Regions from separate parts of the Streptomyces sp. NPDC026538 genome, predicted to be linked through region 3. Evidence: predicted binding sites of a transcription regulator. Region 3 holds the regulator's gene; each other region holds the start of a gene.
What was found. Region 3 encodes HrcA, which represses chaperone genes, less so after heat shock. Its sites were predicted from a motif close to TTNGCACTCNGNNNNNCNGAGTGCNAA; they were not measured.
Positions count from the first base shown of each region.

Region 1: the regulator HrcA is predicted to act here: its motif matches at 1,881-1,907, upstream of groES (co-chaperone GroES).
Region 2: the regulator HrcA is predicted to act here: its motif matches at 1,597-1,623, upstream of ACZ4N4_RS10470 (FmdB family zinc ribbon protein).

Region 1 is NZ_JBVHQG010000005.1:61,478-64,713, reverse strand. Features, by position in the region: gene groL (chaperonin GroEL) at 1-1,307, opposite strand, end outside; gene groES (co-chaperone GroES) at 1,426-1,734, opposite strand; gene ACZ4N4_RS20745 (polysaccharide deacetylase family protein) at 1,979-2,782, opposite strand; gene ACZ4N4_RS20740 (polysaccharide deacetylase family protein) at 2,779-3,236, opposite strand, start outside.
Region 2 is NZ_JBVHQG010000002.1:777,750-780,985, reverse strand. Features, by position in the region: gene ACZ4N4_RS10475 (NAD-dependent formate dehydrogenase) at 90-1,253, opposite strand; gene ACZ4N4_RS10470 (FmdB family zinc ribbon protein) at 1,763-2,116, shown strand; gene ACZ4N4_RS10465 (AmiS/UreI family transporter) at 2,308-2,946, shown strand; gene fmdA (formamidase) at 2,971-3,236, shown strand, end outside.
Region 3 is NZ_JBVHQG010000001.1:975,265-978,500, forward strand. Features, by position in the region: gene ACZ4N4_RS04430 (nitronate monooxygenase) at 1-178, opposite strand, end outside; gene dnaJ (molecular chaperone DnaJ) at 424-1,560, opposite strand; gene hrcA (heat-inducible transcriptional repressor HrcA) at 1,561-2,577, opposite strand; gene ACZ4N4_RS04445 (MBL fold metallo-hydrolase) at 2,741-3,236, shown strand, end outside.

The DNA of each region.
Region 1 (3,236 bases), on a different contig from region 3:
TCGTCGCCGGTCTTGCCCAGGCCGCCCTCCAGCACCTTCGCGGCGTGGACGAGCGCGGAGCCACCACCGGAGACGATGCCCTCCTCGACCGCGGCGCGGGTCGCGGAGATGGCGTCCTCCAGACGGTGCTTCTTCTCCTTCAGCTCCACCTCGGTGGCGGCGCCGACCTTGATCACGCACACGCCGCCGGCCAGCTTCGCGAGGCGCTCCTGGAGCTTCTCGCGGTCCCAGTCGGAGTCGGTGTTCTCGATCTCGGCCTTGATCTGGGCGACGCGGCCGGTGACCGCACCGGAGTCACCGGCACCGTCGACGACCGTGGTGTCGTCCTTGGTGACCGTGACACGGCGGGCGGAGCCCAGCACGTCCAGGCCGACCTGGTCGAGCTTGAGGCCGACCTCCTCGGAGATGACCGTGGCGCCGGTGAGGATCGCCAGGTCCTCCAGCATCGCCTTGCGGCGGTCGCCGAAGCCGGGGGCCTTGACCGCGACCGCGTTGAAGGTGCCGCGGATCTTGTTGACGACGAGGGTGGAGAGCGCCTCGCCCTCGACGTCCTCGGCGATGATCAGCAGCGGGCGGGAGGCGTTGCTCTGGATGATCTTCTCGAGCAGCGGGAGCAGGTCCGCGATGGAGGAGATCTTGCCCTGGTTGATGAGGATGTAGGGGTCCTCCAGGACGGCCTCCATGCGCTCCTGGTCCGTCACGAAGTACGGCGACAGGTAGCCCTTGTCGAAGGCCATGCCCTCGGTGAAGTCCAGCTCCAGACCGAAGGTGTTGGACTCCTCGACGGTGATGACACCGTCCTTGCCGACCTTGTCCATCGCCTCGGCGATGAGCTCGCCGACCTGCTGGTCCTGCGCGGACAGCGCGGCGACGGCGGCGATGTCGGCCTTGTCGTCGATCGGACGGGCGGAGGAGAGCAGCTCCTCGGAGACAGCGGCGACGGCGGCGTCGATGCCCTTCTTCAGGGCGGCCGGGGAGGCACCCGCGGCGACGTTCTTGAGGCCCTCGCGGACGAGCGCCTGGGCCAGCACGGTGGCGGTGGTCGTACCGTCACCCGCGATGTCGTTGGTCTTGGTCGCCACCTCCTTCACCAGCTGGGCGCCGAGGTTCTCGTACGGGTCGTCGAGCTCGACCTCGCGGGCGATGGTGACACCGTCGTTGGTGATGGTGGGGGCGCCGAACTTCTTGTCGATGACGACGTTGCGGCCCTTGGGGCCGATCGTCACCTTGACCGTGTCGGCAAGCTTGTTGACGCCGCGCTCGAGGGCGCGACGGGCGTCCTCGTCGAACTTCAGGATCTTCGCCATGGGAGCGGTTCAGCCCTCTCGGAAAACGTGGGTGAAACGAACCGCGCCCCCGACGCCCGGCTTCATAAGGTCGCGGGGGCCAGGGGCGCAGCTCAAAGCAGGATGTGCTTGGGGTGAACTACTTCTCGATGATCGCGAGCACGTCGCGAGCCGAGAGGACGAGGTACTCGTCGCCGTTGTACTTCACCTCGGTGCCGCCGTACTTGCTGTAGAGCACGACGTCGCCGACCTTGACGTCGAGCGGCAGGCGCTCGCCGTTCTCGAAACGGCCCGGACCCACGGCGAGGACGGCGCCCTCCTGGGGCTTCTCCTTCGCGGTGTCCGGGATGACCAGGCCAGAGGCGGTGGTCTGCTCGGCGTCGAGCGGCTGGACCACAATGCGGTCCTCGAGCGGCTTGATGGCAACCTTGGAGCTGGTGGTCGTCACGATCCGACCTCCCCCTTCGGAGATCTCACGGGGTTAACTGTCTGAGGTGGCGACCAGGTGGATCCGTCGTCGCGGGTGCCGGACCTGCCCGTCGCGTTGTTGGCACTCTCATCTGCCGAGTGCCAGAGCCGAGACTATGACCGCGATTAGCACTCGGTCAAGCGGAGTGCCAATTGCCTGCGGCGCGGCGCGGAAAAAAGGGTGGCCGGGGCCGCGGTGAACGCCCCTGGAGCTGCCGCCGGTCCTACAGGTAGTCCTCCAGCCGCCCCACCGTCAGGCCGTTCTCCTGGACCCGGCGGAGCAGGCGGGCCGTGCGTTCGCGCAGGGTCAGGCCCGTGGCCTCGTCCGGACCGACCAGGACGATGTCGCCGGGGCCCAGCCGCTTCTCACCGCGGCGGTACGCGATGCCGTCGGCCGTCATCGCCGCGCGCCACAGGACCACCGCCGCCACCCCGCAGTCGGCCGCCGCGCGCAGGGTGGTGGTGTCGTACGTCCCGTAGGGCGGGCGGAAGAGGCGGGGGCGGATGCCGAAGCGGGACTTCAGCTTCTCCTGCTGGCCGCAGATCTCGGCGCGCTGGCCGGCGTAGGGCAGGCCGGGCATGGCCGGATGGTCGAGGGTGTGGTTCTGGACGCTCGCGCCGACCTCCTGGAGGCGGGCGAAGTGGCCGTAGCCGGGGCCGACCACGCTGTCCGTGAGGAACATGCTCACCGGGAGCCGCAGTTCACGGACCATGTCCACGAACCGGGGGTCCTTCTCGGCACCGTCGTCGTAGGTGAGGAAGACGACCTTGTCGGTGGTGGTGACGTGGTCGACGACCGGGGGGAGGCTCGTGTGGAGGGCGAGCGGGTGGAGCGGTGGGTGCGGCGCCGGGAGCAGCGGCGCGGTCAGGCCCCAGTGGCGGTACGACTGTTCGCCGGCCGGGCCGTGCGGCCGTACCCGGTCGGCCGCCTTCTTGCCCAGCCGTTCGATCGGGTCGACGGACTGGGCGCAGCCCGCCAGGAGGAGGGCGGCGGTCAGCAGCGCGGCCGTCGCCCTCGGCCGGCTCACAGGTAGTCCTCCAGGCGCGCCACCGCATAGCCCTCCCGGGTGACCTTGTTCAGAAAGCGGCGCATGTCGTCGACCATCGTGCCGTCCCAGTCGTCCGTGCCCCGGAAGTGCGTGAGCACGATGTCACCGGGGTGCAGGCCGCGGTCCCACTCGCGGTACTCCCAGTGGTCGACGAACACCTCCTCGTCCCAGATCGGCGCGTACTTGATGCCGCAGGACTTGGCGGCGCGCAGGGTGTCGCCGTTGTAGTTGCCGTAGGGCGGCCGGAAGACCGTCGGCGCCCTGCCGAACTGCTTCTTCATGATCGCCTGCATGCCGCAGATCTCGTCCTTCTGCTCCTCGTAGGAGAGGCCGGGCAGATAGGGGTGGGTCAGGGTGTGGTTGTTGAGGGTGTGGCCCTCGGACTGCATCGTGCGGAAGTAGCCGTAGTCGTCCTTGACGAGGTAGTTGCTGA
Region 2 (3,236 bases), on a different contig from region 3:
GGTGAAGCGGCTCACAGCCGGGTTGGTGGATCTTCTATTGAATCTGCAGCTGATTTCTCGGCCCCCGGACGTCACCCCGCCCGTGTCGGTCAGCCGGCGACCGTGTAGGAACTCGCTCCCGTCCCGGCGAGCCCCCCGCCTTCGACGATCAGGTACTCCGCGCGGATGGGGCGACCGTCGAGCCAGCACTCGAGGATCTCCCGCGCACCGGCCGCGTAGCGTGCCTGCGCCGAGAGGGTCGACCCGGACACGTGCGGCGTCATCGCCTCGTAGGGCATGGTGCGCCAGGGGTGGTCCGGCGGTGGCGGCTGCGGGTACCAGACGTCACCGGCGTAACCGGCCAGTTGTCCGCTCTCGAGGGCCCGCACCACGGAATCCCGGTTGACGATGAGCGCCCGTGCGGTGTTGACGATGTACGAACCGCGCTTCATGGCCCCGATCAGCTCGTCGTCGAAGAGGTTCTGTGTCTGTGGATGCAGCGGAGTGTGGATCGAGAGCACATCGACGGCGGGGGCCAGCGAACGGGCGTCGGGATGCCAGGTCAGCTCCAGCTCCTCCTCGACCTCCTTGTCCAGCCGGTGCACGTCGCAGTAGTGCAGCGTGACGTCGAACGGCTTGAGGCGGCGCAGTACCGCCTGGCCGATCCGGCCGGAGCCGAGGACGCCGACGGCCATGCCTTCGAGGTCGTAGGCGCGCGAGACGCTGTCGGCGATGTTCCAGCCCTTCTTGGTGGTCACCCACTCGTGCGCCGGCATGTAGTTGTGCACCAGGGTGAGAATCTGCATCACGGCGTGCTCCGACACACTGATGCTGTTGCTGAAGGTCACCTCGGCCACGGTCATGTCGTGGGCGATGGCGCTCGGCAGGTCGACGTGGTCCGACCCGATCCCCGCGGTGATCGCGAGTCTGAGCCGGGAAGCCGCGGCGATGCGTTCGGGGGTCAGATAGGCGGGCCAGAACGGTTGCGAGATCACCACGTCGGTGTCGGGAAGCTCGCGGTCCAGGGTGGAGTCCGCCCCTTCCTTGTCGCTCGTGACGACGAGGGTGTGACCCCGGTCCTCCAGGAACCGGCGCAGCCCCAGTTCTCCTGAGACGCAGCCGAGGAGGTGCCCCGGGGTGAAATCGATGGCCTGGGGGGTCGGCGCGGTCTGACCGCCCGGGTAGCCGCTGATGGTGGGAATCTCGTCGCGGGCGTAGTCGGGAGGATAACCGCCCACGGGATCCGGATAGAGCACCGCAAGAATTTTTGCCATGGCCGTCCTCCATCGGTGGAGCCACTGCTCCTGTGAACAGGTAGGGCGTCGGCAAGCCGGTCGAACACCGATGATCTTGAATTTTAGTCGCGTGCGTGTCGGCACTGCAATCCCCTGGGATGGCCGGGAGGTGCCCGGTGGACAGGGGCGCGGCAAAGACATTTTCCCGCACGGCACCTGGCCGATCAACGTGACCGGCTCGTTCGTGCCGGGCTGCTGGTGGGTCTCGGTGTGCGGCACGCACTGCCGGAACAGGCCGGAACAGGTCGTGGTCATTGCCGGGGTCGGTTTCTGCGGTGCCCGTACGACTTCTGCGGTGCCCGTAGGACGTTTCCACATTCAGTCACGACTCGGTCCACCTGTGTGAGAAAGGGCAGGTCGGCAAATCGCTGCTGTACGGCGTTTCGAGTATTGCGGCGGGACTTGCGGCGGCCTGACGATCCGGTGCCGCGCGCCGGGGTCCGGTACTTGACACCGGGATTTACGAGACGTCTCCTTGAAGGTAGGAAATGTCCTGTGGCGTGCGCCAGTCGGGTGCGCACAGCACGCACTCGGGTCTGGCAGCGTCCACCGGCATCCGGAGGCTGCTGATGGCAACCTATGAATATCTGTGCGGCCGATGCGGGCCCTTCGACGTGAAGTTGGCGATCGGGACGGCGCCCAAGTCATATGGCTGCCCCGTCTGCGCACGCGCTGCGAGACGTGTGTACTCCTCGCCCGGCCTTACGCTGACCTCGCACCCGGTCGCCGCCCTCCATGTCCTGGAGGAGCAGGCGCGTGAGGCTCCGGCAGTGGTCTCCCAACTGCCGCCACGCAGAAGGGTGCGCCCGCACCCCGCGCTCTCGCGGCTGCCGCGTCCTTGAAGGCGGTGGTGGGCAAGGCAGAACGTCTCATGCGGGTCTCGGCATCGGAACACGAAGTCGTCCCCGCAGCGATGTGCGGAATGCGGAATCACGCAACGCGGGCCGGGAGCAAAGCCGTATCATCGGCGGCCCATCGGCCTCTGGCGGCACGCGATTCCACTCCCCACGCGGACTTAGGGAGGTGCGTCCCCGTGGGAAACGTGGGACTGCTCTTCGTCGGTGCGGTGCTCTTCATGAACGGGTTGCTGCTGCTCGGGAAGGTCGATGCCCGAGCGGGAGCGGTGTTCAACCTCTTCGTGGGCGCACTGCAGGTACTGACGCCGACTTACCTCATCTTCACCGCCAACAACGACCCCATGAAGATCCTGGCGGCATCCGGCATCTACCTCTTCGGCTTCACCTACCTCTATGTGGGTATCGGCCTGCTCGTCGGTCTTGACAGCACCGGCGTCGGCTACTACTCGCTGTTCGTGGCAGTTGTCGCCCTGGGATACTCGTACGCCAACTTCCGGCTGCTCAAGGACTACCCCTTCGGGGTCATCTGGCTCTACTGGGCCTACCTGTGGTTCCTCTTCTTCCTGCTGCTCGGTCTCAAGAGGGACGACCTCACGATCTATACCGGCTGGGTCACGGCGATCGAAGGCTGGGTCACCGGTGTGATTCCCGCCGGGCTGCTGCTCTCCGGCTACTGGAAGCACCCCACCGAGATCGCCATCGCACTGGCGGCCTTCGGCGTCGTGGTGTTCGCGGGTCTGTGGCCGCGCACCCATAGAAAGCCCCGGCCGACCTCGGCTGCCCCGCGGGCCGGAGGCGTGGGCGCACCGACGTGACCGGATCAGAAACGAGGAGTTCTCATGCCTGAGATTGTCTTCAGTGTGGACCACAGCAAGTCGATGCGTGACCAGGCCGTGCCCGGCCACAACAGGTGGCACCCGGACATCCCCACCGTCGCCATGGTGAAGCCGGGAGCGGAGTTCCGCATGGAGTGCCGCGACTGGACCGACTGCCAGGTCGGCAACAACGACACCGCCAACGACGTACGCGACATCGACCTGACCATCCCTCACATGCTCAGCGGCCCGATAGGCGTGGAGGGCGCCGAACCCGGCGACCTGCTCGT
Region 3 (3,236 bases):
GTCCGCGCAGCTGCTTGATCTCCTGGTACATCCCGTCGGCGGTCTTGTACCCGGCGGCCAGGAACCCCAGCCCGCCCGCCTCGGACACGGCGGCGGCGAGCTGCGGCACGGAAACCCCGCCCGCCATCGGGGCCTGCACGATCGGAAGCGGGAAGAGATCGGTCAGTGCGGAGGACATGACGGCATGTTGTCACGTCCTCCGAACAAGACCGAATCGGGCCGTCCCTTTGGCACATGCCAGATATTTCCGGGCCGAAGGGGCGGCGCCTGTTTCCGGGCCGAAGGGGCGGCGCCCCCGGCCCGGTGAGCCGTCAGCGCCCGTTGAACGCGTCCTTCAGCCGGCTGAACAGACCCTGCCGGCCCGGCTGACCGCATCCGCCCGGGGGCCGACCCCCGGACCCCCGGCAACTCCGGCAGCCCGCGTCAGCGCCCGTTGAACGCGTCCTTCAGCCGGCTGAACAATCCCTGCTGGCCCGGCTGGAACTGCCCCGTCGGCCGTTCCTCGCCGCGCAGCTTCGCCAGCTCGCGCAGCAGCCGCTCCTGCTCGGGGTCGAGCTTGGTCGGGGTCGTCACCTCGACGTGGACGATCAGGTCGCCCCGGCCGCCGCCGCGCAGATGCGTGACACCGCGGCCGTGCAGCGGGATCGACTGCCCGGACTGCGTGCCCGGCCGGATGTCGACCTCCTCCATCCCGTCCAGCGTCTCCAGCGGCACCTTCGTACCGAGCGACGCCGCCGTCATCGGAATCGTCACCGTGCAGTGCAGGTCGTCGCCGCGCCGCTGGAACGTGGAGTGCGGCAGCTCGTGGATCTCGACGTACAGGTCGCCGGCCGGACCGCCACCGGGCCCGACCTCGCCCTCGCCGGCGAGCTGGATCCGGGTGCCGTTGTCCACACCGGCCGGGATCTTCACGGTCAGCGTCCGCCGCGACCGCACCCGCCCGTCACCGGCGCACTCGGGACACGGCGTCGGCACGACCGTGCCGAAGCCCTGGCACTGCGGGCAGGGCCGCGAGGTCATGACCTGGCCCAGGAAGGACCGGGTCACCTGCGACACCTCGCCGCGACCGCGGCACATGTCACACGTCTGGGCGGAGGTGCCCGGCGCCGCGCCCTCACCGTTGCAGGTGTTGCAGACGACCGCCGTGTCGACCTGGATGTCCTTGGTCGTACCGAAGGCCGCCTCGTCGAGCTCGACCTCGATCCGGATCATGGCGTCCTGGCCGCGCCGGGTGCGCGAACGCGGACCGCGCTGCGACGCGGTACCGAAGAACGCGTCCATGATGTCCGAGAAGTTCCCGAACCCACCGGCCCCGAAGCCGCCCGCGCCCGCGCCGCCGCTCTGCGAGAGCGGATCGCCGCCGAGGTCGTAGACCTGCTTCTTCTGCGGGTCCGAGAGCACCTCGTAGGCGGCGTTGATCTCCTTGAACCGCTCCTGGGTCTTCGGATCCGGGTTGACGTCCGGGTGCAGCTCGCGCGCGAGCCGACGGAAGGCCTTCTTGATCTCTTCCTGCGACGCGTCGCGGCGCACGCCGAGAACGGCGTAGTAGTCCGTGGCCACTTACGACTCCGCCAGGATCTGTCCGACGTACCGTGCCACCGCTCGTACCGCTCCCATCGTTCCCGGGTAATCCATGCGGGTCGGGCCGACCACGCCGAGTTTGGCGAGTGCCTCGCCGCCCGAACCGTAGCCGACCGACACCACGGACGTGGAGTTGAGTCCCTCGTAGGCGTTCTCGTGACCGATGCGTACGGTCATGCCCGAATCCCCCGCCTCGCCCATGAGCTTGAGGAGGACGACATGCTCCTCCAGTGCCTCCAGGACGGGCCGGATCATGAGGGGAAAGTCATGTCCGAAGCGGGTGAGATTGGCGGTGCCGCCGATCATCAGCCGCTCCTCGTTCTCCTCGACGAGCGTCTCCAGCAGGGTGGAGAGCACCGCCGAGACCGTACCGCGGTCCTCGGCTTCGAAGGCGTCCGGCAGGTCCTCGACCAGCCGGGGCACGTCCGAGAACCGGCGACCGGCGACCCGGCTGTTGAGCCGCGCCCGCAGATCCGCCAGCGACGACTCCCCGAAGGGCGCCGGGCAGTCGACCATCCGCTGCTCGACCCGCCCGGTGTCGGTGATCAGCACCAGCATCAGCCGGGCCGGCGCGAGCGCGAGCAGTTCCACGTGCCGCACGGTGGACCGGGTCAGCGACGGATACTGCACGACCGCGACCTGCCGCGTCAGCTGCGCCAGCAGCCGCACCGTCCGCGCCACGACGTCGTCGAGGTCGACGGCGCCGTCGAGGAAGTTCTGGATGGCCCGCCGCTCCGGCGCGCTCATCGGCTTCACGCCGGCGAGCTTGTCGACGAACAGCCGGTAGCCCTTGTCGGTCGGGATCCGCCCGGCGCTGGTGTGCGGCTGGGCGATGTACCCCTCGTCCTCCAGGGCGGCCATGTCGTTGCGCACGGTCGCCGGGGAGACGCCGAGGTTGTGCCGCTCGGTCAGCGCCTTCGACCCCACCGGCTCCTCGGTGCCGACGTAGTCCTGGACGATGGCGCGCAATACCTGAAGCCTGCGTTCACTCAGCATCCAGCGCCACACCTCCAGAAAGTCGTCCCCGCGGCCGTTCGGGTCTTTCGCCTGGCACTCTGCGAGTCCGAGTGCCAGCATCCCCGGCCCAGTGTACGGCCGTCGGGTACCGACTGGGCAAGGTCGGCGAGGACCCGGGACGTTCTACCGCTAGCGTCGCGGTGTGACGGTGACTTGGGAAGAGCTGGGCTGGGAGCGGGTGGCCGAGGGGGTCGGCCGGTGCCGGCTGCCGGGCTGGGACTGCACGGCCGGGCTGGTCCTCGGGGCGGGCCCGGTCCTGATGGTGGACGCGGGGTCGAGCCTGGCGGAGGGCGCGAGGCTGCACGGGGAGGCGCAGCGGCTGGCCGGGCGCCGTGTGACCGATCTCGCGCTCACCCATCCGCACTTCGACCACGTCTTCGGCGCCCCGGTGTTCGCGGGCGCGGAGGTGTACGCGGCGGCGGGCGCGGAGGCCGTCCTCGCCCACGGCCGCGAGGCACTCCGCCTGGACGCGGTCCGCAACGGCCTGCCGGCCCCGGAGGCCGAGGAGGCGGCCGACGCGCTGCCCCGGCCCCGCCGCCCTGTCTCCGGCGAGTGGAACCTCGACCTCGGCGACGGCCGCCGGGCCCTGCTGGCCGACGTGGGCCCCGGCCACACCCGCCACGACCTCGCCGTCCTCG